Regions from separate parts of the Asticcacaulis carbonis genome, predicted to be linked through region 1. Evidence: predicted binding sites of a transcription regulator. Region 1 holds the regulator's gene; each other region holds the start of a gene.
The links. Region 1 encodes LexA, which represses DNA repair genes until DNA is damaged. Its sites were predicted from a motif close to ATGTTCNCNANNTGTTCT; they were not measured.

Region 1 (7,724 bases):
CTGCCCGACGAACTGGAAATCACCGCCTGGACCGAAGACGGCGAGATCATGGGGCTGCAACACCGCACGCGCCCAATTCATGGCGTGCAATTCCACCCTGAATCGATCGCCACCGAGGGCGGCCACCAGTTGCTGGCCAATTTCCTCGCGCTGGCCGGTATCGAAAGCCACAATCTCTATGTCTGACGCCTTCAAACCCCTACTGGCCCGACTGGCCGACGGATCAACGCTCGATGAGGCCGACGCCGAATCGTTCTTCACTGCCTGCCTGCGTGGCGAACCAACGCCTGCACAGGTAGCGGCGGCGGTGACGGCAATAAAAATACGCGGCGAAACCGTAGGCGAAATCGCCGCCTCTGCCCGCGCCATGCGCAAGGCCGCCATCCATCTCGATCACCCTTATGATGTCATCGACGTGTGCGGTACGGGCGGCGATGGCCTGCATACACTCAATATCTCAACCGCCGTCGGTTTCGTGGCGGCGGGCGGCGGGCTGAAAGTGGCCAAGCATGGCAACCGCGCCATCACCTCGAAATCGGGCACAGCCGATGTGCTGGCGGCGCTCGGCGTCAATCTGGAAGCGACACTCGATCAGCAGCGCACGGCGCTCGATGAGGCGGGCATCTGCTTCATGTTCGCTCAGGCCCATCACGGTGCGATGCGTCATGTGTCGCCGATCCGTCAGCAGCTCGGCTTTCGCACCATCTTCAACCTGCTGGGCCCCTTGAGCAATCCGGCAGGCGCTAAGCGTCAGGTGATGGGCGTGCCGTCCTTGCGCTTTGTTGAGCCGATTGCGCAGGCGCTTGGCCAGTTGGGGGCGGTCAGGGCGTGGGCCGTGCATGGTTCGGGCCTCGATGAACTGACCACGACGGGCGAAACCGACGTGGCTGAATATCATAACGGCTTTGTGCGCCTGTTCAAAATTACACCGGAAGCCGTGGGCCTGCCGCGCGCCGCTCTGGCTGATCTGATCGGTGGCGCACCCGATCATAATGCCCGCGAACTGACTGATCTGCTCGACGGTAAAAAAAGCGCCTATCGTGACATCGTCATGCTCAATGCCGCCGCTGCCTTTCTGGTGGCCGACAAGGTCGAAACCCTGCGCGAAGGTATTGCTCTGGCAGGCGATGTGATTGATCAGGGCCGGGCGCGGGCTGCGCTGGCGGCGCTGATCCGCGCCACCCCGCCTCTGGAGACGACATGACCGATATTCTTGAACGCATCGCCAATTATAAGCGCGAAGAGGTGGCGGCGCGCCAAAAAGCTGTCACACAGGCCGATCTCGATGCTGCGATCAAAGCGGCGGATGCGCCGCGCGGCTTTGCGGCGCGTCTGGTGACCGATCAGCGTCCGGGCAGTCTGTCGCTGATTGCCGAAATCAAGAAGGCTTCGCCGTCCAAAGGTCTGATTTGTGATGATTTCGATCCGCCGTCTCTGGCGCGCGCCTACGAATCGGGCGGTGCCTCGTGTCTGTCGATCCTGACCGACGGGCCCAGCTTCATGGGCCACGAATCACACTTTCAGGCGGCGCGCGCGGCGGTGAATCTGCCCTGCATCCGCAAGGAATTTCTCGTCGATAGCTGGCAGGTGGCCGAATCACGCAGCCTCGGCGCCGATGCGATTCTGGTCATTATGGCGATGATCGACGATGCTCTGGCGGGCGATCTGATCGACGCAGCCCATGACCTCGGCATGGATGCGCTGGTCGAGGTGCATGACGCAGCGGAAATGACGCGCGCCTTGCGTTTGAAATCCAAACTGATCGGCATAAATAACCGGAATCTCAGGGATTTTCATGTCGATCTGAAGGTGACCGAAGACCTGTCGGTCATGGTCGGCAAAGAGCATATTCTGGTGGCCGAAAGCGGCATCTTTACCGCCGAGGACGTGGCGCGACTGGCCTCGACCGGGGCCACCGCCATGCTGGTCGGCGAAAGCCTGATGCGTCAGGGCGATGTGACGCAAGCCGCGAAAAAACTGCTTTCTCGCTAAAAAATTGCGGCATTAGCTTGACATTAACCGGAACACATATAGAACATTTTGCATAGGTTCATGACTTGTTCCGCGCCATATTGTGGGCGGAAAAATGCAAAGGTGTCCCGATGCTGACGACCAAACAACGCGAACTTCTGATGTTCATCCATGAACGGATCAAGGAAACCGGCGTGTCGCCTTCTTTCGATGAAATGAAGGAAGCGCTCGATCTGGCGTCGAAATCCGGCATTCACCGCCTGATCACGGCGCTGGAAGAGCGCGGCTTTATTCGCCGTCTGGCGCACAGGGCGCGCGCGCTTGAGGTCATCAAGCTACCGGATCAGGCCACCACCTCAGCACCGCCGCGTGGCCGTCAGGCCTTTGTACCGCAGGTCGTTGAAGGCACGAAGCCCGCCGAAGCGCCGCGCGCGGTCACTGATGAAACGCGCGACCTGCCCCTGCTGGGCAAGATCGCGGCGGGCGTGCCGATTGAGGCGATGGGGCAGGAACGCGACCGTCTGGCCGTGCCGGAAGCCATGCTGGGGGCGGGCGAGCACTATGTCCTCGAAATCGAAGGCGATTCGATGATCAATGCCGGTATTCTCAACGGCGATTATGTGGTGATCCGCAAAACCGATACGGCGCAGTCGGGCGAGATTATCGTGGCTCTGGTTGATGATGCGACCGCCACCCTCAAGCGTTTGCGCAAAAAAGGCGCGTCGATTGCACTTGAAGCCGCCAATCCGGCCTATAAGACGCAGATCTATAATGATGGCCAGGTCAAGGTGCAGGGCCGCCTTGTCGGGCTGATGCGGCGTTATCACTGACCTAATTCAGCATCCGAAGGGCTTGACCAGTAGCGTTGGCCACGCAGCGGCTGCCCGGCGCGGATGGCCCAGCCTTTTTGCGTGCGGGTCAGTTCGAGCGCGCCGAGGCGGCGGAAATCCCCGGCGCTGATATGGTTGACGCCTGAGCAAGTTTGCGGCCAGTCGCCGACCGGATTGCGCAGGACGACGAGTGTGCTTGAACGGCACAGAGAATCAAGCACCTTGGGTTTGGGCGGCACATTGGAAAACCAGAAGCCGACACGGTAAGGCGATGCAGCTTGCGGAATGCAAGCATAGCCCTTGCAGGTATAAAATTTTTGACGGGTATCGGCGTCAAGCGGTTGCAGTCCGTAACGCTGCGTCCACTGCACATAGCCGAATTGCCGGACTTTCGGACGCAGGACATAGGCGTCGTGGCCGATGCGAATAGCAGCGTTACCGCCATCGGGATCGACCCAGATGTCGGAAACCGGCAGGCGCGGCCACCACAGGATGGCCGTGGCGGCGATCAGGCCCAGCCAACGCACCGGGCCGCGTACCAGACATATCCACACTACGCCGAACAGCGAAACCGGCAAAATATAGCTGGCGGTGGACGGCCAGCCTATAACGGCTTGTGGCAGGGCCGATGTCCAGGCGGCGATATGGGCGATGAGCCACAGCCCGCCCGCCGCTACATTGAGCAACAGTGGCCCCAGCGGCGTAGCGGCCAGAACCGTGCCGAGCGCCAGAGCGGGCATGACGATAAAGGCGGTAATCGGCGATTCAAACAGATTGGACAACAGGCCATAGACCGAAAAACGGTTGAAATAGGCAATGGCGAAGGGCGTTGTGGCCGCCGTCGCCACCAGTGAAGCCACCAGCGACAACCAGAAACCGTGAACAATCGACTGAATTGTTTTCACCCACATGGGCACGCTGATTTCGCTGACCGGTGCCTGAAGAGCTTCAGCGAGGGCCAGCAGCGCCGCTGTGGCGCAAAACGACATCTGGAAACCAGGCTGAACCACCGCTTCGGGCGTCAGCGCGATCACCACCAGGGCGGCGATGGCCAGGGCGCGCAGGGACAGGGCGCGACGATCCAGCATAATAGCCGTAAAGGCGATACAGGCCACGACGGCCGAACGCACAGCGGGCGCAGGCGCGCCGGAAATGGCCAGATAGGCCAGGACGCACACCATGCTTAAGGCCGCAGCGATCTTCTTGATCGGCGCATTGAGCGCCAGAACCGGTATCATCGCCATCAATCCGCGCAGGGCGAAGAAGATAAAACCGCCGACCACAGCCATGTGTACGCCGGAAATCGACAGGATGTGCGCCAGCCCGGAATTACGCATATCGACGATCAGAGCTTGCGGTACGAAAGCCTCCTGCCCCGTCACCAGAGCCGCCGCAAAGCCGCCGAGCCTGCCGCCGTCATGCCAGACGGGGGTGATCGATTCCACAAGCCTTTGCGTGATGTTCCAGCGCAGGCGATTGAGCCGCAGGATCAGATCGAGCCGCCATCCATGCACGGGGGCGGCGATCTTTTCCGGCGCACCCGGCACCAGCCCCACACCGCCAATACCCTGAAACCAGGCGGCGCGCGCGAAATCATAGCCGCCCGGCAGGGAAGGTTCCGGCGGCGGATTGAGGATGGCGAAAACACTGATCGCATCCCCGGGTTTCAGGCCCGTCGCCGCGATCACCCCCGGTCGCAGCGACACGCGCAGGCGCAAGGGCACATCGCGCGCCGCCATCCCCTTGATGGCGAACGGAGCCAGCAGCAGACGCGGCGAATCGGCGGAAGGCGATATATTGTCAATGACAAAAGCCTGCACCCTATAGGTCGAATGGTCGGGGTTCAGCACCGGCGCGCGCACATGCTCGGTGCGCAATTTGGCCACCGCCAGCCCGAAGGCAAAAAAAGCGATCAGCACCACCGGCCCGGTCAGACGCGCCGCCGCAGGCCAGCGCCACATCGCCAGCAGCAGGGCCCCCATCAGGATGGCGGGCACAACAGCCCAGACAAGCGCCGGTTCAAACGGCAGGGCCAGATAGGCCGCCGCGCCGAAACCGAACGCCACCGGAAACCATAGGAACAACCGCCCGGCCTGCTGCTGCCATATGGCCGTTGCGCGTGCCCCCACCTCTTGCCAAACCGCTGTTTTCATCCCCCGTCCGGACAGATAGCACTTGGTTGCCCGCGCAGAGCGTTCTATGAGCAAGCCAATCTTTCCTCAATTTCCTGGCTATGTGACCATGTCCGCACCGCACACGCAAGTCGTCACCCGCTTCGCACCCTCGCCGACGGGCTTTCTGCATATCGGCGGAGCGCGTACGGCCCTGTTCAACTGGCTGTATGCCAGACACATGGGCGGTACATTCCTGATCCGCATCGAAGATACCGACCGCGAACGCTCCACGAAGGCAGCCGTCGATGCGATCTTTGCCGGGCTTGACTGGCTGGGCCTGAAAGGCGATGGCGAGATCGTCTTCCAGCATTCCCGTGAAGACCGTCACAAGGCCGCCGCCGCCCAATTGCTGGCGTCGGGCCATGCCTATGCCTGCTTCATGACGCCGGAAGAAACCGACGCCGCCCGCGAACAGGCCCGCCAAGATGGCCATGCGCTGCGCTCGCCGTGGCGCGACCGCACACCTTCAGTGGAAGAGATGCAAAAGCCGCATGTCGTTCGTTTCAAGGGGCCACTCAACGCCCCCCTGATCATCCATGACGCTGTGCAGGGCGAGGTCGCTTTCAATACGAAAGACATGGACGACCTGATCCTGCTGCGCTCGGATGGCAGCCCCACCTATAATCTTGCCGTCGTCGTCGACGATCACGATATGGGCGTCACCCATATTATCCGCGGTGACGATCACCTTAATAATGCCGCCCGTCAGAGCCTGATCTATCAGGCGCTCGGCTGGCCGGTGCCGGTTTTTGCCCATATTCCGCTCATTCACGGGCCGGACGGCGCGAAACTCTCCAAACGCCACGGCGCGCAGGCTGTTGGTGATTATGAAGAGCTCGGCTATCTGCCCGAAGCCATGCGCAATTATCTGGCGCGGCTCGGCTGGTCGCACGGCGATGACGAAATCTTCGACGATGCGCAAGCGGTCGAATGGTTCGATATTACCGGCATCAACAAGGCCCCTGCCCGTCTCGACTTCGCCAAACTCGGCTCGGTCAACGCCCACTGGATTCGCGCCTGCGCGCCGCAGCGCCTGACCGATCTGATGGCGCAGCGCCTCCGCATCAGCGATCCGGCTGTCCGCGCCGTGCTGGCCCGCACCCTGCCGCTGGTGCGCGAGCGCGCCCAGACTCTGGTGCAACTGGGTGAACTGGTACAGTTTGCACTGGCGAAGGGCCCCTTCACCATCGATGACAAGACAAAAAACCTGCTGATTCCGGAAACCGTTGCGCGTCTTCACCGTCTTCACGAAAATGTGTTAGGGTGGAGTGCCTGGGATGCCGGGGCCATCGACATGGCTTTAAAAAACTTTGTGGAAAATGAAGGTGTTGGCTTCGGCAAGATCGGCCCTGTACTGCGCGGCCTGCTCTCCGGCGGTCACCCCGCACCTGATATTTCGCGCACTTTTGCCAGCCTTGGCCGTGAAGAAAGCCTGTCACGATTGCAAGGGGGCCTTTTCATTTAGGCCGCATGTTTATATAGCAGGCGCGACGCTGATTTTAGTTGCGCCGCACAAACCCTTATGGGGTTCACTATCTTTCTGAGGCAAGCGTAATGACCCAGACTTCCACGAATGCGACTTTAAACCTAGGTGACAAGACCGTCGAACTGCCCGTGCAAAAAGGCACGCTCGGCCCCGACGTGATTGATATTCGCAAATTATATGCGGCCACCGACGCCTTTACCTATGATCCGGGCTTTACCTCCACCGCCTCGTGCGAAAGCAAGATCACCTTTATTGACGGCGATGCCGGCGTATTGCTGCACCGCGGTTATCCGATCGGCGAACTGGCCTCCAATTCGAGCTTCCTCGAAACCTGTTACCTGTTGCTGCATGGCGAACTGCCGACAGCCAGCGAATTTGAGTCGTTTGAATCGACCATCACGCGCCACACCATGCTGCATGAGCAGTTCGACCGCTTCTTCTCCGGCTTCCGCCGCGACGCCCACCCGATGGCCGTGATGACCGGTGCGGTCGGCGCCCTGTCGGCCTTCTATCATGACAGCCTCGACATCCACGATCTCGAACAGCGCGAAATCTCGGCGCACCGCCTGATCGCCAAGATGCCGACCATTGCCGCGCGCGCTTTCAAATACAGCCTGGGCCAGCCCTTCGTGCATCCGCGCAACAATCTGTCCTATGCCGAAAACTTCCTGCGCATGTGCTTTGCCGTACCGGCGGAAGACTATGTGGTGAACCCGGTTCTGGCCCGCGCTATGGACCGCATCTTCATCCTGCACGCCGATCACGAACAAAACGCCTCGACCTCGACCGTCCGTCTGGCCGGATCGTCGGGTGCCAATCCGTTCGCCTGTATCGCCGCTGGCATTGCCTGCCTGTGGGGCCCGTCGCATGGCGGTGCCAACGAAGAAGCGCTCAACATGCTGAAGGAAATCGGCACGCCGGAGCGTATTCCTGAGTTCATCGAAGGCGTGAAGGCACGCAAGTACAAGCTGATGGGCTTCGGCCATCGCGTGTACAAAAACTATGACCCGCGCGCCACGGTGATGAAACAGTCGGCTGACGAGGTTCTGGCCGCCGTTGGCGATCCGAACGATCCTCTGTTCCAGGTCGCTAAGGAACTGGAACGCATCGCGCTCAACGACGAATATTTCATTGAACGCAAGCTGTTCCCGAACGTGGACTTCTATTCCGGCATCACCCTGTCGGCGATGGGCTTCCCGACCACCATGTTCACCGTGCTGTTCGCCCTGGCGCGCACCGTCGGCTGGATCGCCCAGTGGAAGG
Region 2 (7,724 bases), on a different contig from region 1:
ACCGAGGTGATGCCGAGCACATAACAGACGCAGGAATTGGCGGCAGAGCCGCGGCCCTGGCAGAGGATGTCACGAGACCTCGCAAACTGGACGATGGCATTGACGGTCAAAAAGTAAGGCGCGTAATCGAGCCGCCCGATCAGGTCGAGTTCGTGCTTGAGAAGCTTGATGACCTTATCGGGCACGCCGTCCGGATAGCGCCACTTGGCCCCGGCCCAGGCCAGGCGCTTTAACGCTTCGATGGCCGACAGCTTCTGGCTGATCTTCTCTTCCGGATATTGATATTCCAGCTCTGACAGGGAGAACCGGCAGCGCTCGGCGATCTCGACGGTGCGCGCCATGGCCTGGCGGTAGTCGGAAAACAGCCGTCCCATTTCCTCCGGAGACTTCAGGAAGCGGTCGGCATAGAGGTGGCGCAGATCACCCATGGTGTCGATGGTGCAGCGGTTGCGGATGCAGGTCACAACGTCATGCAGCATGGCGCGCTCATGAATATGGTAGAGCACGTCATTGGTGACGACGGTTGGAACCCGGTGCTTGAACGCGAGGTTCGACAGCTCATGCAGGCGCATGTGTTCGTTCTGGCGGTGGCGCAAGGTCAGGGCCATATAGGCACGCTCAGCAAAAACCTGCTTGAACTTGCGCAGACGGACCGCGCACAACTCGTCGGCTTCGTCAGGGATGAAGATAGCGATCAGGCCTTCATGGAAATCCTCGACATCCGACCATTCGAGGTCACAGCCGCCCTTCCCAGCACGGCCCTTGCCCAGAGACAACAGGCGGCAAAGACGGCCATATCCCGCACGGTCGATCGGGTAGATCAGGAGAGACATGCCATCCTTAAGATCAAGACGACAGCCGATGATCAAGCGGACACCTGTCTCTTTTGCCGCAACATGCGCCCTGACGATACCGGCCAGTGTATTGCGATCGGTGATGGCGAGAGCCTCCATGCCCAGGGCCTTGGCTTGCGCGAACAGATCGTCCGGTGCGCTGCAGCCGCGCAGAAAGGAAAAATAGGAAGCGCATTGCAGTTCGACATAATCCGCCATGGTCAGTCGAACTTTCCATGCAGATACCAGTTGAGCGAACCCGTCCCCTCATTTTGGCCGTCACCTGCCCGAAACGCCCAGAAGCGCTCGCCATTATCGACTTCGAGGATAAAGTAGTCGCGTATCTTGCCCTTCTCATTGTCGCTGCACCACCATTCACCGCGCACACGCTCAGGGCCATCGGCACAGAGGACGCTGTAACGTTGACCGCGCCAGGTAAAGGCGCGCGGCGGATGATCGGGCAAGGCGGCCAGAGCCATGATCGGCTCAGGTCGGCGATAGATGCGCTGTGGGCGGCGAAAAGCCGCGTTACGCCTTGAGCCGATCTCCGTCGAGGTGGGCGGCGCACGCTTCACCGCGCGCTCGGGTATATCGGTTGCCACGGATACGGCGCGGTAGAGGCTCTGCCTGCCATAGCGATTGGTGATCGTGTCCCATAGCTCTTCGACATCGGGCCTGGGCGGCGCCGAATAGTGGGCGACGGTCTGTTTGGGCACCAGGGGTTCGACAAAGGCAGCTTTCATGACCATCTTGTCGATGCCCCAGCCGGGATCGACGGTCTCGATCTTGTCGCACAGCAGATGGCTTAAACGCCTGGGATCACGCACCGGCTTGGCCGTCGCCACGAAGATGGTCTCGATGCGGTTATCGACGCGCGTAAAATGCAGATCAAGGCGACGACTGCCAAGGCCCGACGCTTCCAGACGGTCACACATCATATCGGTTAAGCGACGGGTATATTTCTGCAAGGTCTCCGGAGCGCCGATCGGTTCGGCAAAGACCCGCTCGACCGAAATCAGCTCCGGCGATTGCACAGGTTCAATCGGCTCAGCCAGTCGACCAAAGGCCTGGTCGACACGGCGGAACAGCTTGGGCCCAAAGCTCTGGGTCAGCGGGGCTCTCGGCCTGGCAGCCAGTTCCCCAATCGTGTCAAAACCCAGCAGTAACAGATCCGGCATCATCTCAGCCGGTAACCGCAAGGCCGCTATGGGCAGATTGATGAGTGCCTCTGCAGTCTTACCCGGCTCAATGATGCGCATCGATTGCTGCCCGAAACGCGCCAGGGCATGCGCGCCCCCCCAGGTGTCGGCAAGCGCCGCCTGGGCCGTAAACCCAAGCTCAGCCAGCCGTCTGATGATATCAGACAAAAGACCCGCCTCACCGCCATAGAGGTGGGCGGCTCCCTCAATATCCAGAACGAGCCCGTCGGGCGGATCGGCAGCGACGATGGGGGCATAGAGCCGCAAGGCCCAGAGGGCGAGCTTTTCCAGATCAGCAACATCACCATGAGGATCGGCGTCCAGAATAGTCAGATCAGCAAACAGGGATTCTGCCCTGGCGACGGGCATACCGATATGGATGCCAAGGGCCTGAGCCAGATCATCAACGGCCGTTATGACCCGCCGCCTGCCATCCGACCCTTTAAGGACTAATGGGACATCAGCCGGTGGCGCCTTGTCGCCAAGTCCCCTTCGCATCCGATCTGTTGGCCAGGTCGGAAGATAAAGCGATAAAACCCTTGTCATCGCACGCTTCCACTTCAAAATCCGCACATTCGCCGCCTCGGCAGCGCATCAGCTCAATCTGCCACCGGGCGCGTCCCACACCGCGGACGGGTAAAGGTCTTGAATTTAGTTCTGTCACCCGCCAGCGCGTAAAGGCTGCGGTGGGATTGCCAAAGTCCCGCGCATCGACGGGTCTGCGCCATCTTCGCAAGGCCAGACCCATGGTGCCCGACGTCTCTGAGGCCAGTTGCAGACGATGGGATGAGACGCGGTTCAGGTCTGACAGCTCGGCAACAACGGCAGATAGCCCGCCGTGGCGCAGCGCCTCTTCAAAACAGCCAAGGATCGAGGCTTCATCCCGTGCTTCAAAAAAGACGACCTGTTCTTCGCTCAAGCCCGATTGCGCAAGTGCCGGGGCAAACAGATCGGCCTGGCTGTAGCACCACAGGACCTTGCCACCCGTTCGCGCTGCGATACCGGCCGTAAACGAGGCCGCCGCCGCGCCATCTACCGCTCCATGGGCGCCGCCAGCGATCTCGTGAAGGGCGCCAAGGGCCAGCCCGCCTTGAGGCAGGTGACGATCAAGCGCCTCGATACCGAAGGGCAGGACGGTCCGGCTACGGCGAACAACCCCCTCGATCCCTTCGATCTGTTGCCTGAGTTCGGTAAGGACGGCGGCATTGGCGGGTGGCATAACATACACGATCCTTTCTGGAGCGAGGTTAGAGAGGCGTTTGGCCCCGACATAGACATAATGTTCCTTATTTGTTCTTTTTTGAAAAAGGAGTCAACGGGGGTTAATGGCTCGGGTACGCGACGCGAGGTCTGAGTCAGGTCTCTCGCGAATCTTATCGTGGTGGATTCCAGCACCGGAACAATGTCTTAACGGCCAGCATGCGGCCTAAGATGCGGTATGAAAAAAAGTGATTGCGTCCATCCCTTTGTTGGGGACAATCTGAGTTCACCTCCGGGAGGCAGATCGTGTGCAACCTTTATTCGATGACGAGCAATAAGGACGCCATTCGCGAACTGGCTCGCTTCATGAAGGCGACGAGTGCAGTCGATAATCTGCAGGCCATGCCCGCCATCTTCGCCAATGGCTGGGGGCCTGTTGTGCGCAACACATCTGAAGGCCGGGAACTGGCGATGACGAGATGGGGCATGCCATCACCTAAATTTGCGCTCGAAGGCAAGTCTTATGATTCCGGCGTCACCAATGTCCGCAATACCGCTTCGCCGCACTGGCGCCGATATTTGGGGGTGGAAAGCCGCTGCGTCGTGCCCGCGACCTCGTTTTGCGAACCCGACCAAGCATCCGGCTCCAAACAGAATACCTGGTTTGCTCTCGATGAGACCCGCCCTCTCTTCTTCTTTGCTGGTATCTGGACGCCGCAATGGACGTCGGTGCGCAAAATGAAGGACGGCGAGACAACGGACGATCTCTACGCCTTCCTGACAACCGAAGCGAATGCAGAGGTCAAAGCCATCCACCCGAAGGCCATGCCAGTGTTTCTTCGTAACGCTGAAGAAGTCGAGACATGGCTGACGGCACCCACGGAAGAAGCGCTGAAGCTGCAGAGGCCCCTACCGGACGCCGCGCTGAAGATCGTTGCACGTGGTACGAAGCTGGATAGGCCGGGTGATGACAATGGCCAGGCGCCTTCTCCGGCACAGGCAAGCCTCTTTTGAGTAGTGCTACATGTTAAGACGTAGAGATACCTGTCTTGAGGGTCTATTCCGGCAGCGAATAGCTGGTGCTACGGCCACCACCTGCGTCTTTGACGAGGATGCCACGCTCGACAAGGTCAGTAATGTCACGCAGCGCCGTGTCCGGCGAAGACTTCGTCAGGGCCGCCCATTTGGATGTGGTCAGCTTGCCTTCAAATCCGTCAAGCAGGCGATTGATGATCTTGCTTTGGCGTTCGCTCAGCTTTTGTCCGGCAAGCCCCTTCCAGACTCGCGCCTTGCGCAAGGTATCAGCCAGTATGACTTCAGCGCCGATAAAGGCCTGGTCAAGGCAAGCCAAAAACCAGTCTATCCAATCGGTAATGTCAGTGCCACTCTTCTGGGTCGCTTCCAATCGGGCATAGTAGGTTTTGCGTTCCTGACGGATTTGGGCGGACATACTGTAGAAGCGCTGAGGGCTATTTTCCGAACGCGCCAAAGCCATATCGGCGATGGCGCGCGCGATACGGCCATTGCCATCATCAAACGGGTGGATGGTTACGAACCAGAGATGTGCGATGGCGGCTTTCAGCACAGGATCCATTGCCGGGCCATCATTGAACCATGTCAGAAAATCTGACATTTCCCTAGCGACCCGCGAAGCCGCTGGTGCTTCGTAATGGATCCTCTCAGCCCCAAAAGCCCCCGAGATCACCTGCATAGGCCCCGACACCTCAGTGCGCCACGCCCCGACCACGATCCGCGTCATACCGCTATACCCAGTAGGAAACAGGGCGGCGTGCCAGCTAAACAACCGCTCTTCAGTCAATGGCGCGCCATAGTTTTGCGTGGCATCCAACATCATCTCGACGATGCCATCGACATGACGGTCAGCAGGCACAAGGCCCGCTATGTCCATGCCAAGGCGGCGCGCCAGCGATGAGCGCACCTGATCCCGGTCAAGAATATCACCTTCAATTTCGCTGGATTTGAGGACGTCTTCAGTCAGTGTTGCCAGACTGGCCTCGACCTTCAGTTCCAAACCAAGACCATGCATCCGCCCCAAAAGCAGGCCCTGACGATGGCGCACAGCGGCCAGATGGTCGGCAATCGCCTCCATCTTCCATTCAAAATGGGGCCATGTGTCGAGTTCATGAATATATAGAGTCATATTTACCGCTCTTTGTGCGGCGAATATGCGCGCTATTTACGGCACAAACAAGTGCTTTATCCGCAGGAAGTGCGGCGATAAGTGTCGATTTTCTCCGCAAAACATGGATGCCACATCGCAAATCTGCACTACAGGCTTTCATGCAACATCGGGTTCTTCCGTCGCCATCAGAAATTTATGCACAAATTGCCGGGTATTGGTTTTCGACAAACTCCCAGCCTCTCACTGTCCATTATCTTGTGACGACAACAAAGCTATATGCTAGCGGCGGCGGAGAGTTTGGACGGGCCGCGCGGCAAATCTCGATCACCCAAAGCGGAAACGCGGCAGGGAACTCCGTCGCATCGGTGCTGCGTCTCAGCGAAATTGCGCGCGCCGAGTTTTTCAGTCACAATTAACGAGCGTCAGCAATGCGCCGATCTCGAGTCAGGCCGGGCGTATTTGCGAGCGGCTATATCTATCGCTGCGGTGCTTCCTTGGCCAGCACCGCTTCTGCGCGTTCCAGCACCGGATCATGGCCGGTGCGAATTTCGGCCAGGGTGGGGATGACCTCTATATCCGGTTTGACGCCCGCATCTTCTATACGCTGGCCGTCTGGTGTATGAAAATCCGCGACCGCCACCTGAACCTTGCCGCCGTCAGGCAGGCTGAAATATCTCGATTCGAGCATAGACCCATTCGTCGTGCGACCGATCAGGGTGGCGCGGTGGTAATATTTCAGGGCCGCAGCCGTTAATTCCGCTCCGCTATAAGCGCCCGGCCCTATCAGGACGATGACGGGGCCGTGATAACGTCTCGACCAGAAATCCGTACGTTTCACATCCGTGAATTTCCGGCCCTTAAAAAAGCCGACCTCGGTCAAAGCTGGGAGGAAATGGCTAATGAAACGCATGGTCGTCACGACGTCTCCGCCAGTATTATGACGCAGATCGATGATCACGCCGCGGGCATCAGCCTGATTGAGTTCGGCGATGGCTTCGTCGGCGGCTTTGTTGTCGAACGGCGTCAACCCGAAATTATCAAAGCGGACATAGAGCGCACCCGACGGCAAGCGGCGCGCAGCAAAGGGTGGCGTAGCCGCCGCGTTCAAAGGGAGGTCGTATTCGATATGCCTGACAGTTGTCCTGAAGTCGGTACTGCCGGTCTCAACATTCATTTCAGGCCGCCCATTGCGAAAGCTGAAATGGCCGTGATCGGCAATAAAGGGGTAGACGTCCGCCTTGAAATGCGCCTGCGTGACCGTACCCGTGGCACCGGTGAAAGTCGTACTCGAGTACGTGATAACCCAGCCGGGCTCAATTCCGGCGGCATCGGCAGCCGACCCGCGCTTGACATCGCCGACAGTGCAGAACTGCGTTCCCAATCTTCTCAAACAAACGAAATCGAAGCCATAATCGATGACTCCCGACATAACAGGTCCCTTAGCTGGTCCGGTCTTGGGCTTGTCCTGCGCCGCGTCGGCCATGATGGCCGCGACGTGCGACGACGGTAGCATTTGCGCCATCGACATCAGGACCTCAGTATAAAGGAGAGTTCCATTGGCCGCTTTGGCGGCCTTCGCCCGGCCTTCGGCACGCAATCCGGCCCACTTGAGACCGCCGAATTTCGGGTCGAAATAATGATCGCTGATCGCCGTCCAAAAGACGTCATAGGTCTCGAGGTTGCGTTCTCGCTGACTCTGGGCCCAGAAAACCTGGCCCTTGTGTACGAGGTAAACGCCAAAACCCAATAGCAGGGTAAACAACACGATCGTGATCATCAGCAGGATCAACGCTCCGCGCCAGATCAAGCCCCACGTCGTCAACTTTTTCTTCGCCGTGCCCAGCACCGTCAAGATCCGCCCCCCTGCCGCCAGACAAGTGTAGGAGGATTGCCGCAACTTGAAAAGGCTGTAGTGATCCGACCTTTCCCAGTTCAGCGCCCGATTGGCGCTCGTTTAACGCTAAGATAGGACTACATCCTGACTTTCGCGAGACGCAGCACCGACGCGATGGAGTTCCCTGCCGCGTTTCCGCTTTGGGTGATCGAGATTTGCCGCTCGACCCGTCCAAACTCTCCGCCACCGCTAATATGCCGTCAAGATTGTCACAATAGCGTGCGCAAATTACGTAACCGCCTCACCTCTCACCTACGCCATGGAATTGGCGGCGCGGTCACCGCACGTTAAGATCGAGGGATGAGGGATGAGGGACAGCAACACCATCGACTTTGAAACGGGAAAGAGCCTGAATGCTCTCGTCAGGCGCCTTGGGTCCTTGGCGGAATGCCAGCGGCTAGGCTTTGTCTTTGAAGACGAAAAAGGCATCATGTCTCCTTCTGCCGCTGGCGTCG
Region 3 (7,724 bases), 540 kb from region 1:
AGATGGCCCTCATGCAGGGCACCCATCGTCGGCACAAAGGCCACGCGACCGGTCAGGGTTTCCCTCTGGCGGCGCAGATCGCTAAGCGTGCGGGCGTGGGCGATGCGGGGCAGGGCGGCAGTATCCGGCATATAGGTTTCCGTTTTTTTGGTCATTAACCATGCTCCCTAACCGGCATTTAAACCGCCGGGCGCATAGTCGGGCTTATGACCGATCTTGCCCATCTTCGTAAAGTAGGGATTGTCTGCGCCGCCGCAAGTCTGGCGCTGGGCCTGAATGGCTGCGACAACAGCAATCTGCGCAAGACCTTCGCCGATCTCAAGGCCGTTCAGGTCGATGACAGCGGCCAGCCGGCGCAGAAAAGACTAACCAAGAACGATGTGCGCCTGCTGGTGAGCACCGCCAAGGCCATGACGGTGGGGCAAGGTGGCCTTTTCAAGCCGCAGGCCGCTGAGCCCAATAAGGTGACCTTCGCCGTGGTCGATCCGCTCAAAATGCCGCCGCCGGACGATGGCGGGCCCTTGCGGGTTTTACCCGCCGATACGGTTGCACGCGCCCGTTTGCAGGCGGCGCGCGATCTGCCTGACCTGCCGATCTTGCAGGCTGCCGCCCAAACGGCTACTCAGGCGGTCGCGCAGGCGGCTACTCAGGCCGTTGTTCAGTCTGTTATGCCGTCAGGCACATCCGGGCGCACGATGTTGGCCGCGAAGGCCCCCGTCGCACCCTCGCCGGCTGCGTCTGCGGAATCAAACCGCCTGATTCAGGTCGGCTCTTTCTCGTCCGTGCAGGCGGCCCGCACCGCCTGGGATCATTTGCAGACCCAATATCCGGTGGCATTGCGCTACAAGGCGCGCTTTCAGCCCATCACCACGGCCAGCGGTCAGGCGATGGTGCGCCTGAAGGTGGGGCCGGTGGCCGATGGCGCGCACGCCGAAGCTCTGTGCCAGGCGCTGTCGGTGCGCGATAGCTGGTGCGAGCGCGCCGGTTGATAAGACCTGATTTTTGACGGAATTCACTGTATAGGTGAGTCGGCTGACCGCATGGGGTCAGGGCAGGGCCGGATCACAACGCGCATGAATCGCGATCTTACTATCCAACATATCTTGCTCGATTCCGCTACCCGCCTGATTCCACAACTGTTTGCGGTGGTGATGTTTGCGGCGGGAGGGCTGCTGCTCGTGTCGGTGCTGACGCCGATTGATCCGAAATTCATGCCCTATGTCGTCCGGTGGCTGCCTCTGGGCCTCGTCGAATTTTCGCACGCCATCGGCACGGCCAGCGGCGTGTTGATGCTGTTTGTGGCGCGCGGTCTGTGGGAACGCATCGATACGGCCTGGTACATGGCCATGTTTTTGTTTTGTCTGGCGGCGGTGGTGTCGCTGACGCGCGAACTGGCCGTGGTGCCTGCCGTCTTGCTGACCATCTGCGCCCTTCTGCTGATCCCGTGTAAGGACGCCTTCAACCGTCGCTCCAATCTGCTCAGCCTGTCGATCAATCCGATCTGGGCGGGGCTGAGTATCGCCACCTTAGGCGTGATCGTCTGGAGCGGGTTTTACGCCTATCAGCATGTGCCCTACGCCCATTCGATGTGGGTGCATTTCTCATATCGCGCCTCGGCGTCGCGGTTTTTGCGCGGGCTGGTGGTGATGGCGGTGACGGCGGGTCTGATCCTGTTGTACAGGCTGTTCGGCATTGCACGCCAGTTACCACCCGAACCGCAGGAAGAAGATGTCGAGCGCCTGAAAACCGTGGTGGCGGGGGCTTCCAATCCACAGGCCTGGCTGGCCCTGTTGCGCGACAAACACATCTTATGGAACGACGATCAGACCGCCTTCATCATGTACGGCGTGTCGGGTCAGCAATGGGTGGTGATGGGCGAACCGATCGGCCCCAAGGCCGAGGCCGAGGCCCTGTGCTGGCAGCTTAAAGAGTTGGCTTCACTCAGCAATGCACGCTTAAGCTTCTATCAGGTCAGCCCCAATCTGCTGCCGCTGATGATCGATCTGGGCCTGCGCCCCTATAAGATCGGAGAAGAGGCGATGGTCGATGTCGCCGCCTTCGATCTGGCTGGCAAGAAGGGCTATGGTTTCCGCCAGACCATCAAGCGCTTTGAGGGGCTGGGGGCGGAGTTTGAGGTCATCGCGCCCGAAGATGTCGGCCCGCAACTGGATCGGCTGAAGGCCGTGTCCGATGCCTGGCTCAAGGGTAAGTCCGCCAAGGAAAAGAGCTATTCGCTAGGCTGTTTTCAGGACGATTATATGCGCCTGACGCCAGTGGCGGTGCTGCGTGTCGGCGGTGAGATCGTCGCCTTCGCCAATCTGTGGCCGACGCAGGATCGCACCCTGTTGTCGATCGATCTGATGCGCTATGCGCCCGATGCGCCGCCCAGCACGATGGAATATCTGTTCCTGCAACTGATCTTTTATACCCGGGAACACGGCTATCGCTATTTTTCGCTGGGTCTGGCACCATTGGCCGGATTACGTGCCAAGCCGCTGTCGAGCGCCTGGCCGAAACTGGCCTCGCTCATCTGGGAACTGGGCGGAGAATTCTACAATTTCGAAGGCCTGCGCGCCTACAAGGAAAAGTTCAAACCCGACTGGGAACCGCGCTATTTCGCCGTGCCGGGGCAGGAGGCGGCGCTGGTGCCGGCCCTGATGGCCGTGGTGGCGCTGGGTGGACGCACGCCCAAGCCGATGCGCGTCACGCCCGATGACGCACCGGCCTGATGTGCCGTGCTAAAGGCTTGGCGTGTTGGCTGTAAGGGCTGTATAAGCCTCCCACCACGCCTGATCCTTAAGCGGAGCCTGACCGATCCATGACGCCAAACAATCCCACCGCCGCTATCCTGATCATTGGCGATGAAATCCTGTCGGGCCGTACCATCGACACCAATGTCAACACCATTGCCCGCTTTTTAGGGGCGCTGGGCATCGACCTGGCCGAGGTGCGCATGATCCACGATGATGAGGCCCAGATCATCACGGCGGTCAATGCCCTGCGCGGGGCTTATGATTATGTCTTTTCGACCGGCGGCATCGGCCCCACCCATGACGACATCACCGCCGACTGCATGGCGAAGGCTTTTGGCGTCGCCATCAGCGAACATCCGCAGGCGCTGGACATTCTTCAGGCGCGGGCGCTGAAAATGGGATGGGAACTGAACGCCAACAGCCGCCGCATGGCGCGCATTCCGCAGGGCGCTGATCTGATCAAAAATCCGGTATCGGCCGCCCCCGGCTTCCAGCTTGGCAATGTCTTCGTCATGGCGGGCGTGCCCAAGATCATGGAATCCATGCTGCAGGACGTCGCCCCGCGTTTGCGCACCGGCAGACAGGCGGTTTCGCGCACGCTGAAGCTGATCTATATCGGCGAAAGCTGGGCGGCCGACGCCCTGCGCGAAACCGCCAGGCGCTATCCCGAACTGTCGCTGGGCAGCTATCCTTTCGGTATGTCCACCGATGGCGAATTCGGCACCCAGCTTGTGATTCGGGGCCTCGACGCCGATCAGGTCGATCAGGCCCGCACGGAGCTGCTGACGGCACTCGAACCGGTGGTGGCCGAGGCGCAGGCGCGCAATCCCGCTGCTCTGCTTGAAGACATCAGCGTCTGATCGCACACACCATGCTGAAAAACGGCCTTGCGGGCGGCTTTCGCTTGCAATCCGTCTCGACGTGCGCAAAACGAAGACCGCACGGTTTTTAAGCGGGCGTGGCGAAATGGTAGACGCTACAGACTTAAAATCTGTCGGGGGCAACCCCATGCCGGTTCGAGTCCGGCCGCCCGCACCAGGTTCCGCAAAATTTATTTTTTAGAACATATTGCGAACTTGGAACAAATGGGGTACATTTTCTGTCAGGAGAACAGATGATCCGTGAAATCCCACATCGGGGCGGGGAATCGTGACATAGAAGGGATTGGTTATGTCGCAGGCGGTATTGAAACTCGTGGCTAAGAACGAAGCAGAAAAACAACGGGCGCTCGAAGCAGCGCTGGCGCAGATCGACCGGGCCTTTGGCAAGGGCTCGGTGATGAAGCTGGGGGCCAATGGCAAGGTGCAGGAAATCGAATCGGTATCGACCGGTTCGCTGGGCCTTGATATGGCGCTGGGCATTGGCGGCCTGCCCAAGGGGCGGGTGATCGAAATTTATGGCCCGGAATCATCGGGTAAAACCACCCTGGCCCTGCATACGGTGGCCGAAATCCAGAAGGCGGGTGGCACAGCGGCCTTTGTGGATGCGGAACACGCGCTTGACCCCACCTATGCCGGTAAGCTGGGGGTCAATCTCGATGATCTTTTGGTGTCGCAGCCCGATAATGGTGAGCAGGCGCTGGAAATCACCGATACGCTGGTGCGTTCGGGCGCGGTGGACATTGTGGTGATCGATTCGGTGGCGGCGCTGACGCCGCGCGCTGAAATCGAAGGCGATATGGGCGACAGCCTGCCCGGTTTGCAGGCGCGCCTGATGAGCCAGGCCTTGCGCAAGCTGACCGGCTCGATCTCCAAGTCGAAGTGCATCGTCATCTTCATCAACCAGATCCGCATGAAGATCGGCGTCATGTATGGTTCGCCCGAAACGACGACCGGCGGCAATGCGCTGAAATTCTACGCCAGTGTTCGCCTGGATATTCGCCGCACCGGCGCGATCAAGGTGCGAGATGAAAACATCGGCAACAGCGTCAAGGTCAAGGTGGTCAAGAACAAGATCGCGCCGCCCTTCCGCGAAGTGGAATTCGATATTCTGTTCGGTCACGGTATCTCGAAGATCGGCGAAATCATCGATCTCGGCGTCAAGGCCGGTATTGTCGAGAAATCCGGCTCGTGGTTCTCCTATAATTCGACGCGCATCGGTCAGGGACGTGATAATGCCCGCGAATTCCTGAAGGCCAATCCCGAAATGGCGAAGGAAATCGAAATGGGCATCCGCCACAAATCGAACGTCCTGTCGGAAGAACTGCTCGGCACGCCGGAACCCGACGCCAATGAAGGCGATGAGTCGCTGTAAGGCTTACGGTCGGGGCGGCGGTACCGATCCCCAATCCCAGCCCGTCATCCTGATCGGAAAGACGCCTCCTGACAGGGGCGTCTTTTTTATGCTTTGCTGCGCAGAACGCGCCACGAAATATGCCGCAGATGCCGAAAGGTCTTTGCGCTTGGGGATAAGCGCCTCTATATACGGGCGATATTCATATTCCCTTAGCCGGAGCGGTTTTCCGTTTAGCTCATGACGACTTCGCCTACGCTCAATCAAATTCGCCAGGCCTTCCTCGATTATTTTGCGAAGCAGGGCCACGAGGTCGTCAGTTCGTCGTCGCTGGTGCCGCACAATGACCCGACCCTGATGTTCACCAATGCCGGTATGGTGCCGTTCAAGAACGTCTTTACCGGCGCTGAAACGCGGCCCTATAAACGCGCCACCTCATCGCAGAAGGTTGTGCGGGCGGGTGGCAAGCATAATGACCTCGATAATGTCGGCTATACAGCGCGCCACCACACCTTTTTCGAGATGCTCGGCAATTTCTCCTTCGGCGACTATTTCAAGGCTGAGGCGATTGAATTTGCCTGGAAACTGATCACCGAAGATTACGGCATCGACAAGAACCGCCTGATGGCCACCGTCTATATCGATGATGATGAGGCGTTCGATCTGTGGAAAAAGATCGCCGGTCTGCCCGAATCGCGCATCGCCCGCATCGCCGGTTCCGATAATTTCTGGTCGATGGGCGATACCGGCCCGTGCGGCCCGTGCACCGAAATCTTCTATGATCACGGCGATCATATCTGGGGCGGCCCGCCGGGCACACCGGAAGAGGACGGCGACCGTTTCGTCGAAATCTGGAATCTGGTCTTCATGCAATATGATCAGCAGCCGGACGGCACCCGCCTCAACCTGCCCAAGCCATCGATTGACACCGGCATGGGACTGGAGCGCGTCGCTGCCGTCTTGCAGGGCGTGCATAATAATTACGACATCGACCTGTTCCGCAACCTGATTGCCGCCTCCGTTGCCGCCACCGGCGTCAAGGCCGAGGGCGAGGCCCTGCCGTCGCACCGCGTCATCGCCGATCATCTGCGCTCATCCTCCTTCCTGATCGCCGATGGCGTCACGCCGTCGAATGAGGGGCGCGGCTATGTGCTGCGCCGGATCATGCGCCGCGCCATGCGCCACGCCTATCTGCTCGGCGCCGAAACGCCGTTGCTGCATCGTCTGGTGCCGGCGCTGGTCGCTGAAATGGGTGATCATTATGGCGAACTGAAACGCGCCGAGGCCAGCATCGTCGATACGTTGCGTCAGGAAGAAGAACGGTTCCGACGCACTCTGGGGCGCGGCATGAACCTGCTCGATGAGGCGACACGTGATCTGAAATCGGGCGACGTGATGAGTGGTGAAACGGCCTTCAAGCTGTACGACACCTATGGTTTTCCCCTCGATCTGACGCAGGACGCCGTGCGCGCCCGTGGCCTGACCGTCGATACGGCGGCCTTTGAGGTGGCGATGGAAGAACAGCGCAATCGCGCCCGCGAACATTGGACGGGCTCCGGTGAAAAGGCCGTGGCCGCCGAATGGTTCGCCATCCGCGACGCCGTTGGCGCGTCGGAATTTGTCGGCTACGAGCATTTGGATGCTCAGGGCCATGTGCAGGCCCTGGTGCTGGACGGCGAAAGCGTCGAAGAAGCCCATGCCGGCGATACGGTTGAGGTTGTGTTTGAAAAGACGCCCTTCTACCCCGAAGGCGGCGGGCAGGCGGGCGATACCGGCACGGCCGAACTGCTGCATGGCAAGGCGCGCGTACGCGATACCCATCGTCATGCCGGTGAGCTGATCGTGCACCGCATGGAGATTGTCGAGGGCAGCCTGAAGCTGGGCGACAAGGTGGAACTGCACGTCGATGCCCATAAACGCGCCACCACGCGCTCTAACCATTCGGCGGCGCACCTGCTGCACGCCGCGCTCAAACACGTTTTGGGCCCGCATGTGGCGCAGAAGGGCCAACTGGTCGATGCCGACCGGATGCGTTTCGATTTCAGCCACGGCGCGCCTTTGAGCGACGAAGAGATCACGCGCATCGAGGCCGAGGTCAATGCGGTCATCCTGCAAAATGCCGCCGCCTCGACCAAGATGATGACGCCCGACGAGGCCATTGCCGAGGGTGCTGTGGCGCTGTTTGGTGAAAAATACGGCGACGAGGTGCGGGTGCTGGCGCTGGGTAGCGCGCTGGACGGCGACGGCAGTTTTTCGGTCGAACTGTGTGGCGGCACCCACGTAGCGCGCACCGGCGACATCGCCCTGTTCAAGATCGTCTCCGAAGGCGGCGTGGCGGCAGGCATCCGCCGTATCGAGGCTGTGACCGGCGAATCCGCGCGGCAATTCCTGCTCGAACAGGCAGGCGTGGCGCGCAATCTGGCCGACCAGTTCAAGGTTCCGGTAGGTCAGGTCGAGGCAAGGGTCGAGGCCCTGATCGCCGAGCGCAAGAAGCTGGAAAAAGAATTGTCCGAAGCCAAGCGTGCTCTGGCTGTGGGGGGCGGTGGCGCGGCGGCGGGCCCCGAAGACATCAATGGAATCAAATTGCTGGCGCGCGTTCTCGATGGGGTGGGCGGCAAGGATCTGCGTCCGCTGGCCGAAGATTTCAAAAAGCAGGTCGGTTCGGGCATTGTGGCCCTGATCGGCAGGCTGGACGGCAAGGCGGCGGTGACCGTGGCGGTGACGCCCGACCTGACGGGC
Region 4 (7,724 bases), 340 kb from region 1:
GCCGGAAATTCACTGATCCGGCCAATTTCGCCGCAATTCTCCTGCAAAAACGCTTCACGGCGCGGCGCAACCTGTTTAGCGTGCGCCCCAACCTTATCAACTGACGGAAAAGACAACCATGCGCCTGTCGCGCTTCTTCCTGCCCTTGCTCAAAGAAAACCCCTCCGAAGCCCAGATCGTCTCGCATCGCCTGATGCTGCGCGGCGCCATGATCCGTCAGGAGGCCGCCGGTATCTATGCCTGGCTGCCGCTGGGGCTGAAGGTTCTGAGGAAGATTGAGCGCATCGTTGAGGAAGAAATGCAGCGCGCCGGTTCGGTGCAGCTTCTGATGCCAACCCTGCAACTGGCCGATCTGTGGCGCGAATCGGGCCGTTACGAAGACTATGGCGAGGAAATGCTGCGCATCAAGGATCGCCACGACCGCGATCTTCTGTATGGGCCCACTGCCGAGGAAATGGTCACCGACATTTTCCGCGCCAGTGTGCGCTCGTATAAAGACCTGCCACTCAACCTGTTTCAGATTTCGTGGAAGTTCCGCGACGAGCAGCGCCCGCGTTTCGGCGTGATGCGTGGCCGCGAATTCCTGATGAAGGACGCCTATTCGTTCGATGTCGATGAGGCCAGCGCGCGCCGTGCCTATAACCGCATGTTCGTGGCCTATCTCAACACCTTCGCCCGCATGGGGCTGAAGGCTGTGCCGATGCGCGCCGATACCGGCCCGATCGGCGGCGATCTGTCGCATGAATTCATCATTCTGGCCGATACGGGCGAAAGCGCCGTCTTCTGCCACAAGGATCTGGTCGATATGGCCGCGCCCGGCCCCGATGTGGACTGGAACGATTTGCAGGCGCAGGTCGATCAGCGCACGGCGCTCTATGCCGCCACCGAAGACATGCACGAGCCGGATAAGTTCGCTGAAGTGCCCGCCGATAAACAGCTTTCGGCGCGCGGTATCGAGGTGGGCCATATCTTCTATTTCGGCGAGAAATATTCCAAGCCGATGAAGGCCATCGTCAATGGCCCCGAAGGCGACATCACCGTCCATATGGGCTCTTACGGCGTGGGCGTATCGCGCCTGCTCGGCGCGATCATCGAGGCCAGCCACGATGAGGCCGGCATGATCTGGCCCGACAGCGTGGCGCCGTTCGATGTGGCCGTGATCAACCTGCGCGTCGGCGATGCCGCCTGCGACGCCGCCTGCGAACAGGCCTATGCGGCCCTGCAAAAGGCGGGCAGGGATGTGCTCTATCACGACAGCGACGAGCGCCCCGGTGCCAAGTTTGCCAGCATGGACCTGATCGGCGTGCCCTGGCAACTGATCATCGGCCCCAAGGGCATTGCGGCGGGCGAGGTGGAACTGAAACGCCGCGCCACCGGTGAGCGCCAGTCGCTCAGCCTGGATGCCGCGCTTGCCCAGTTATCGGCTCAGTTGACGAAAGCCTGATCGCCATGAACGCTGTCCTGTCGATGTTCGCCTTTAAGCGCTGGGAAATCGACCTGGCCATGCGTTATTTGCGCACCAAGCGCAAGGATGGCGGTATTGCGGTGATCGCCATCATCTCTTTTGTTGGGATTACGCTGGCGGTGACGGCGCTGATCTGCGTTTTGTCGATCATGAACGGTTTCCGCGACGAACTGATGTCGCGCACCCTGGCCTTTGGCGGTCATGCCTATGTCGGCGGTCAGGTGATCGATGATTTCGCCCACCGTGATGATATGCTGAAGCGCCTGAAGGCTGTACCGGGCGTCACCGAAGCCACACCGCTGATCGATTCGCCGGGCCTGATCGAAAGTGCGCATGGCGAAACAAGTCTCGCCTATATGCGCGGCGTCGTGCCTGAAGACCTGAAAAAGACGCCGATCGTTTCCGGCACCATCGAGAAAGGCGGCTCGATGGCGCAGTTCGGCGTCGGTGACTATGGTGGCAATGTGGTGCTGGTGGGCGATGGCCTGGCCAATGAACTGGGCCTGTTGCCGGGCGATCAGGTGACTCTAGTGTCGCCGGGCGGCTCGACCGCCTTTGGGGCCACGCCGCGCCGCAAGGTCTATACGGTGGGCGGCGTGTTCAAGAGCGGTGTCAGCGAGATCGACAAAAGCTTCGTCTATATGCCAATCCAGCAGGCGCAGCTCTTCTTCGACCGCGAGGATGAATGGGACACGGTCGAGCTGAAGGTGGACAAGCCCTATGACATCGAGTCCTACCTGCCGGCCCTGCATCAGGCGGCGGGGCAGGGGGCGGTGATCGCCACCTGGAAAGAGCAGAACGCGCCCTTGTGGGGTGCGCTGAAGGTTGAGCGTAACGCCATGCGTTTCATCCTGTTTTTCATCGTCATTATCGCCATGCTCAACATTATTTCCGGCATCGTCATGCTGGTCAAAAACAAGACGCGCGACGTGGCGATCCTGCGCACGATGGGGGCGGACCGGAGCGCGATTTCACGCATCTTTTTCCTGACCGGTACGACGATTGGTGCCACGGGCACCTTCAGCGGTCTGTTGATCGGCGTGCTGTTTTGCACCTTTATCCGCCAGATTCAGGACTTCCTCGAATGGTTGTTCCATACTTCGCTGTTCAACAAGGACATCTATTATCTCGATCATGTGCCCGCCAAGATGGAGCCGTCCGAGGTGATCTTCGTGGTGGTGGCCTCGCTTTTGGCGGCCAGTATATCCACCTTCTTCCCGGCCTTGTGGGCGTCCAAGCTCGAACCGGTGGAGGCACTTCGCTATGAATAAGGTCTTGAGCCTCAAGGGTCTGACTCGTGATTACGATATCGGCGACGGGCGAAAACTGGCCGTGCTGAAAGGAGCCGATCTCGATGTCGAGGCTGGCGAACTGGTGGGGCTGGTCGGGCCTTCCGGCTCAGGCAAGTCATCGCTGCTGCACGCCGCAGGCCTGCTCGAAGCCGCACCGGGCGCGCAGATCATGATCGACGGCATAAACTATGCCGGTGCCAGCGAAGCCGTGCGGACGCGCGCGCGCCTGCATCATATTGGTTTTGTGTATCAGTTTCACCATCTGCTGCCGGAATTCACCGCGCTTGGCAATGTGATGGTGCCGCAGAATATTCTGGGCCGAAAGCCCGCCGACAGCGAGGCCAGGGCCCGTGAACTTCTGTCGGCCTTGGGCTTGGGCGAACGGCTCGATCACCTGCCGGGGCAGTTGTCGGGCGGCGAACAGCAGCGCGTGGCCATTGCCCGTGCCCTGGCCAATCAGCCGCGGCTTCTGCTGGCGGATGAACCGACCGGTAATCTCGACCCGGTCACGTCACAGCAGGTTTTCGAAGCGCTGAAAACCATCATCAAGGCGCAGGGCGTCGGCGCTGTCATTGCTACGCACAATGTCGAACTGGCGGCACATATGGATCGCATCGTGCGGCTTGAGAATGGGCGGCTGGTGCCGGCCTGACCGGCGCGCCAAATCAGAACCGCTGAAAATCCACAATCTTATCAACCGGTTTTTATTTTGTTCTCTTTGGGGATAAAAAAGACGCTTGCGTGCGGAACAAAACAAGAATAAAGAACAAAAAGAGAATTTAGAACGTAAGTCGAACATTAAGAGGATGTGGAAAAATGGTCAGCACGCTGCATAACCTGTTGTCATTCGCCGCCGTTACGGGCTTTGTTGTCCTCGTCTGCCATGTGGTGTCGCTGGCGGCCTGAGCCGCTGAAACATCCGGGCGTCAGCATGTGTGGGAGTGCGCGCCGTGAGTGATGAGTTTATCCATCTGCGGGTCAGATCGGCCTATTCGCTGCTCGAAGGCGCGATCAAGGCCTATGATATGGGCAAGCTGGCGCAGAAGCAGGGTATGGCGGCTGTTGGTATCGCAGATCGCTGCAATCTGTTCGGCGCGCTTGAGTTTTCTCAAATCTGTAAGGAATCGGGTATCCAGCCGATTATCGGTTGCGCCCTGCCGGTTAAGGGCATTGGTGGCACCGGCACGGAGCGGTGGGCGCGTATTCCTACGCTTGTCCTGTTGGCGCAAAACCAGCAGGGCTATCTCAATCTCACCAGACTGTCTTCCCATGCCTATGTTGATTCCGCTGATGAGCAATTCGTGCCGTGGGAGATGGTGGCGGCGCATCATGAAGGGCTGATTCTGTTGTCCGGCGGGCCTGATGGGCCGATTGACGTGCTGTACCGGCAAAACCGGCCCGATGAAGCGAAGGTGGCCTTGCAGGCCATGCAGGCGGCTTTCGGGGATCGCTTTTATATCGAATTACAACGTCATGACGGTAGCCTGAACGGTGGAGCCAGGGGCGGTCCTGCCGAGGTGGGGCTGGTGGAATTCGCCTATGCCCATGATGTGCCGCTGGTAGCCACCAATGATGTGCAGTTTGCGACGGAGGATCTCTATTCGGCGCACGAAGCTCTGCTGTGCATTTCGGACGGTGCCTATCTGGGGCAGGATGACCGACGCAAGGTGACAAAGGATCACTGGTTCAAACCGGCGAGCCTGATGCGTGAATTATTTTCCGACCTGCCTGAGGCTTGCGACAATACACTGGAAATCGCCCGGCGCTGCGCCTTTCTGGTCAACAAGCACGATCCGATCCTGCCGCGTTTTGATACCGGTGCAGGCCGGAATGAGGCCGAGGAACTGGCTTTTCAGGCGCGCGAAGGGCTGAAGGCGCGCTTCAAACAGGTCAAGCTGGCCTTCCCGGAAGAGGATTACTGGGCGCGTCTGGAACGTGAACTGGGCGTGATCCAGAAGATGGGGTTTCCCGGTTACTTCCTGATCGTGTCGGATTTCATCAAATGGGGCAAGAACCACGGCATTCCCGTCGGGCCCGGACGGGGCTCAGGTGCCGGTTCGCTGGTGGCCTGGGCGCTGACCATCACCGATCTCGATCCGTTGCGCTTTGGCCTGCTGTTCGAACGTTTTCTCAATCCTGAGCGCGTGTCGATGCCCGACTTCGACGTCGATTTCTGTCAGGAACGGCGTGAAGAGGTCATTTCCTACGTGCAGGAAAAGTATGGCCGTGACCGGGTAGCGCAGATCATCACCTTCGGCACCTTGCAGGCGCGCGCCGTGCTGCGCGATGTCGGGCGGGTGATGCAGTTGCCGCTTGGTCAGGTTGATCGCCTGTCGAAAATGGTGCCGAATAATCCCGCCAATCCCACCACCCTGGCTCAGGCTATCGAAATAGAACCGCGTCTGAAACAGGCGCGCGACGAAGAAGAGTCGGTTAAGAACCTGCTCGATACGGCGCTGAAGCTGGAAGGGCTTTACCGCAACGCCTCGACCCATGCCGCCGGTATCGTTATTGGCGACCGCCCCCTGACGGAACTGGTGCCGCTATACCGCGATCCGCGTTCCGATATTCCGGCTACCCAGTTCAATATGAAATGGGTGGAAAGCGCCGGTCTGGTGAAGTTCGACTTTCTGGGGTTGAAAACGCTGACCACGCTGAAGCGCGCCGAAAACTATCTTAAAAAACGCGGCATCGATATCAACTATTCAACCCTGCCTCTCGATGACGCGCCGACCTATGAACTGCTGGCGTCCGGTCAGTCGATCGGCGTGTTCCAGCTTGAAAGTCAGGGGATGCGCGACACGTTGCGCAAGATGCGCTGCGGCTCGCTGGAGGAAATTACCGCACTGATCTCGCTCTATCGTCCGGGGCCGATGGACAATATCGATACCTATGTTGACCGTAAATTCGGTCGTGCTGAAATCGATATGCTGCATCCGAGCCTTGAGCCGGTGCTCAAGGAAACCTACGGCGTCATCATCTATCAGGAACAGGTGATGCAGATCGCGCAGATTCTTTCAGGCTACAGTCTGGGGGAAGCCGATCTTTTGCGTCGCGCAATGGGCAAGAAAAAGAAAGAGGAGATGGACCTGCAAAAGGCAAGGTTCATTTCGGGTGCCAAAGAAAAAGGTGTCGATGCGGGGCAGGCCGATAGCATTTTCGAACTGGTCAATAAGTTCGCGGGCTATGGCTTCAATAAATCGCACGCCGCCGCCTATGCCTTTATTTCGTATCAGACCGGCTATCTCAAGGCCAATCATCCGGTGGAGTTTTTCGCCGCGACCTTGAGTCTCGATATTACCAATACCGACAAGCTGGCGGTCTTTTATCAGGATGCCCGGCGTTTCAATGTCACGATCCGTCCGCCTGACATCAATCGCTCGATGGCTGATTTTGATGTGGACAATGGTGAGGTATTGTATGCGCTCGGTGCCATTCGCAATGTCGGCTTCGAGGCGATGCAAAGCGTGGTGCAGGCGCGCGAAGAAGGCGGTAAATTTACCGATCTGTTCGATTTTCTGGAGCGGATTGACCCGAAATCGGTCAATAAGCGGGCTATTGAAAATCTGGCACGTGCAGGGGCTTTCGATTCCATCCATCCCAACCGGGCACAGATCGTTGCGGCGGCCGATATTCTGATCGCCTATGCCCAAAGCATCGCCGCGGATCGTGTGGCGGCGCAGGTCAGCCTGTTTGGCTCGAATGAAGCCTCGCGCCCGCGCTTGCCGAATGTGGCCGCTACGTCGGGGCCGGCGCAACTGGACGAGGAGTTGCTGGCGATCGGCTTTTATCTGTCAGGGCATCCGCTTCAGGACATGCTGGATGTGTTCAAGCGCCGCAATGTGACCCTCTATGCCGAAGCCCTGGCCCTGGCGGGTGAGGGGCGCGAAGCGTTTCGCATGGCGGGCATTATCCGGCGCAAACAGGAGCGCGCGGCGGCGGGTTCGGGGGAAAAATTCGCCTTCGTCACCCTGTCTGATCCGAGCGGCGAATATGAGGTGCTGTTTCCGCCGGAATCGCTGCGCAAAAACCGCGATCATCTGGAGGTGGGGGCTTCCATCGTTTTGAAAGTGCGCAGCAAGGGGCGCGATGGCGAGGTGCGTTTCTTCGGAGATGAGGCACAGCCGATGGCGAATGCCCTGAAAATCGATGACATGGGGCTGCGGGTACATGTTTCGGCGCAGATTATCGACCTGGCCGATCTGCGCGCGCGGCTGGAAGTGTCGAAGTCACCCAGGGGTGGTGAAATCAGTCTGGCGGGCGATCTCGGTGGTGAGGGGGAGGTCGAGTTTCGCCTGCCGCAGAGATATAGTCTCGATGCCCATTTGCGTGGGCAGCTCAAGGCTATGCCGGGTGTGTTGTATTTTGAAGATGTCTAGGCGGCTGCGTTGTTTTTCGCTGTTTGAGACTTGCTTTTTTTTGAAATTGTGAATAGGTGCCCCTCATCTCACACGCGGATATGCGCGGCTTTCCTGTGAAGGCTGCGTTCCGAGGCTGACTGTCGGTTTTTCGGCAAGGCTTTTTGCTCCGCGGAGGATTATCGGAAGAAGGATTACCAACCTATGGCCATGCCAGAAATCTCAATGCGCCTCCTGCTTGAAGCCGGTGCGCACTTCGGTCACCAGACTCATCGCTGGAACCCGAAAATGGAACGTTACCTGTTCGGTGCGCGCTCCAATATCCATATTATTGACCTGTCGCAAAGCCTGCCTTTGTTCCATCAGGCGCTTTTGAAGGTGCGTGAAGTGGCCGCTGCCGGTGGCCGCGTCCTGTTCGTGGGCACCAAGCGCCAGGCGCAAGGCCCGGTGGCGACTTCGGCCAAGCGTTCGGCCCAGTATTTCGTCAATCACCGCTGGCTCGGCGGCACCCTGACCAATTGGCGCACCATTTCGGGTTCGATCCAGCGTCTGCGCGAACTGGAACAGGTGCTTGACAATAATCCGGCCGGTCGCACCAAGAAGGAATTG

Region 2: QB905_RS14830 (ImuA family protein) is a predicted target of LexA. The motif match lies at 3,312-3,329, and genes of this name have one in related genera.
Region 3: recA (recombinase RecA) is a predicted target of LexA. The motif match lies at 3,814-3,831, and genes of this name have one in related genera.
Region 4: dnaE (DNA polymerase III subunit alpha) is a predicted target of LexA. The motif match lies at 3,539-3,556, and genes of this name have one in related genera.

What each region holds. Positions count from the first base shown of each region.
Region 1 is NZ_JASERT010000001.1:860,452-868,175, forward strand. It holds gene QB905_RS04220 (anthranilate synthase component II) at 1-186, shown strand, start outside; gene trpD (anthranilate phosphoribosyltransferase) at 179-1,204, shown strand; gene trpC (indole-3-glycerol phosphate synthase TrpC) at 1,201-1,992, shown strand; gene lexA (transcriptional repressor LexA) at 2,103-2,801, shown strand; gene QB905_RS04240 (ComEC/Rec2 family competence protein) at 2,795-4,954, opposite strand; gene gltX (glutamate--tRNA ligase) at 5,043-6,440, shown strand; gene gltA (citrate synthase) at 6,530-7,724, shown strand, end outside.
Region 2 is NZ_JASERT010000003.1:106,014-113,737, reverse strand. It holds gene QB905_RS14845 (error-prone DNA polymerase) at 1-1,052, opposite strand, end outside; gene QB905_RS14840 (DinB/UmuC family translesion DNA polymerase) at 1,055-2,011, opposite strand; partial or broken gene QB905_RS14835 (Y-family DNA polymerase) at 2,195-2,530, opposite strand; gene QB905_RS14830 (ImuA family protein) at 2,493-3,251, opposite strand; gene QB905_RS14825 (SOS response-associated peptidase) at 3,539-4,246, shown strand; gene QB905_RS14820 (Fic family protein) at 4,290-5,393, opposite strand; gene QB905_RS14815 (S41 family peptidase) at 5,851-7,221, opposite strand; gene QB905_RS14810 (hypothetical protein) at 7,577-7,724, shown strand, end outside.
Region 3 is NZ_JASERT010000001.1:1,398,832-1,406,555, reverse strand. It holds gene panC (pantoate--beta-alanine ligase) at 1-131, opposite strand, end outside; gene QB905_RS06775 (SPOR domain-containing protein) at 207-989, shown strand; gene QB905_RS06770 (phosphatidylglycerol lysyltransferase domain-containing protein) at 1,074-2,729, shown strand; gene QB905_RS06765 (competence/damage-inducible protein A) at 2,819-3,613, shown strand; tRNA gene QB905_RS06760 (tRNA-Leu) at 3,706-3,791, shown strand; gene recA (recombinase RecA) at 3,924-5,006, shown strand; gene alaS (alanine--tRNA ligase) at 5,226-7,724, shown strand, end outside.
Region 4 is NZ_JASERT010000001.1:1,199,197-1,206,920, reverse strand. It holds gene QB905_RS05860 (DUF1467 family protein) at 1-16, shown strand, start outside; gene proS (proline--tRNA ligase) at 119-1,444, shown strand; gene QB905_RS05850 (lipoprotein-releasing ABC transporter permease subunit) at 1,450-2,736, shown strand; gene QB905_RS05845 (ABC transporter ATP-binding protein) at 2,729-3,409, shown strand; gene dnaE (DNA polymerase III subunit alpha) at 3,708-7,136, shown strand; gene rpsB (30S ribosomal protein S2) at 7,320-7,724, shown strand, end outside.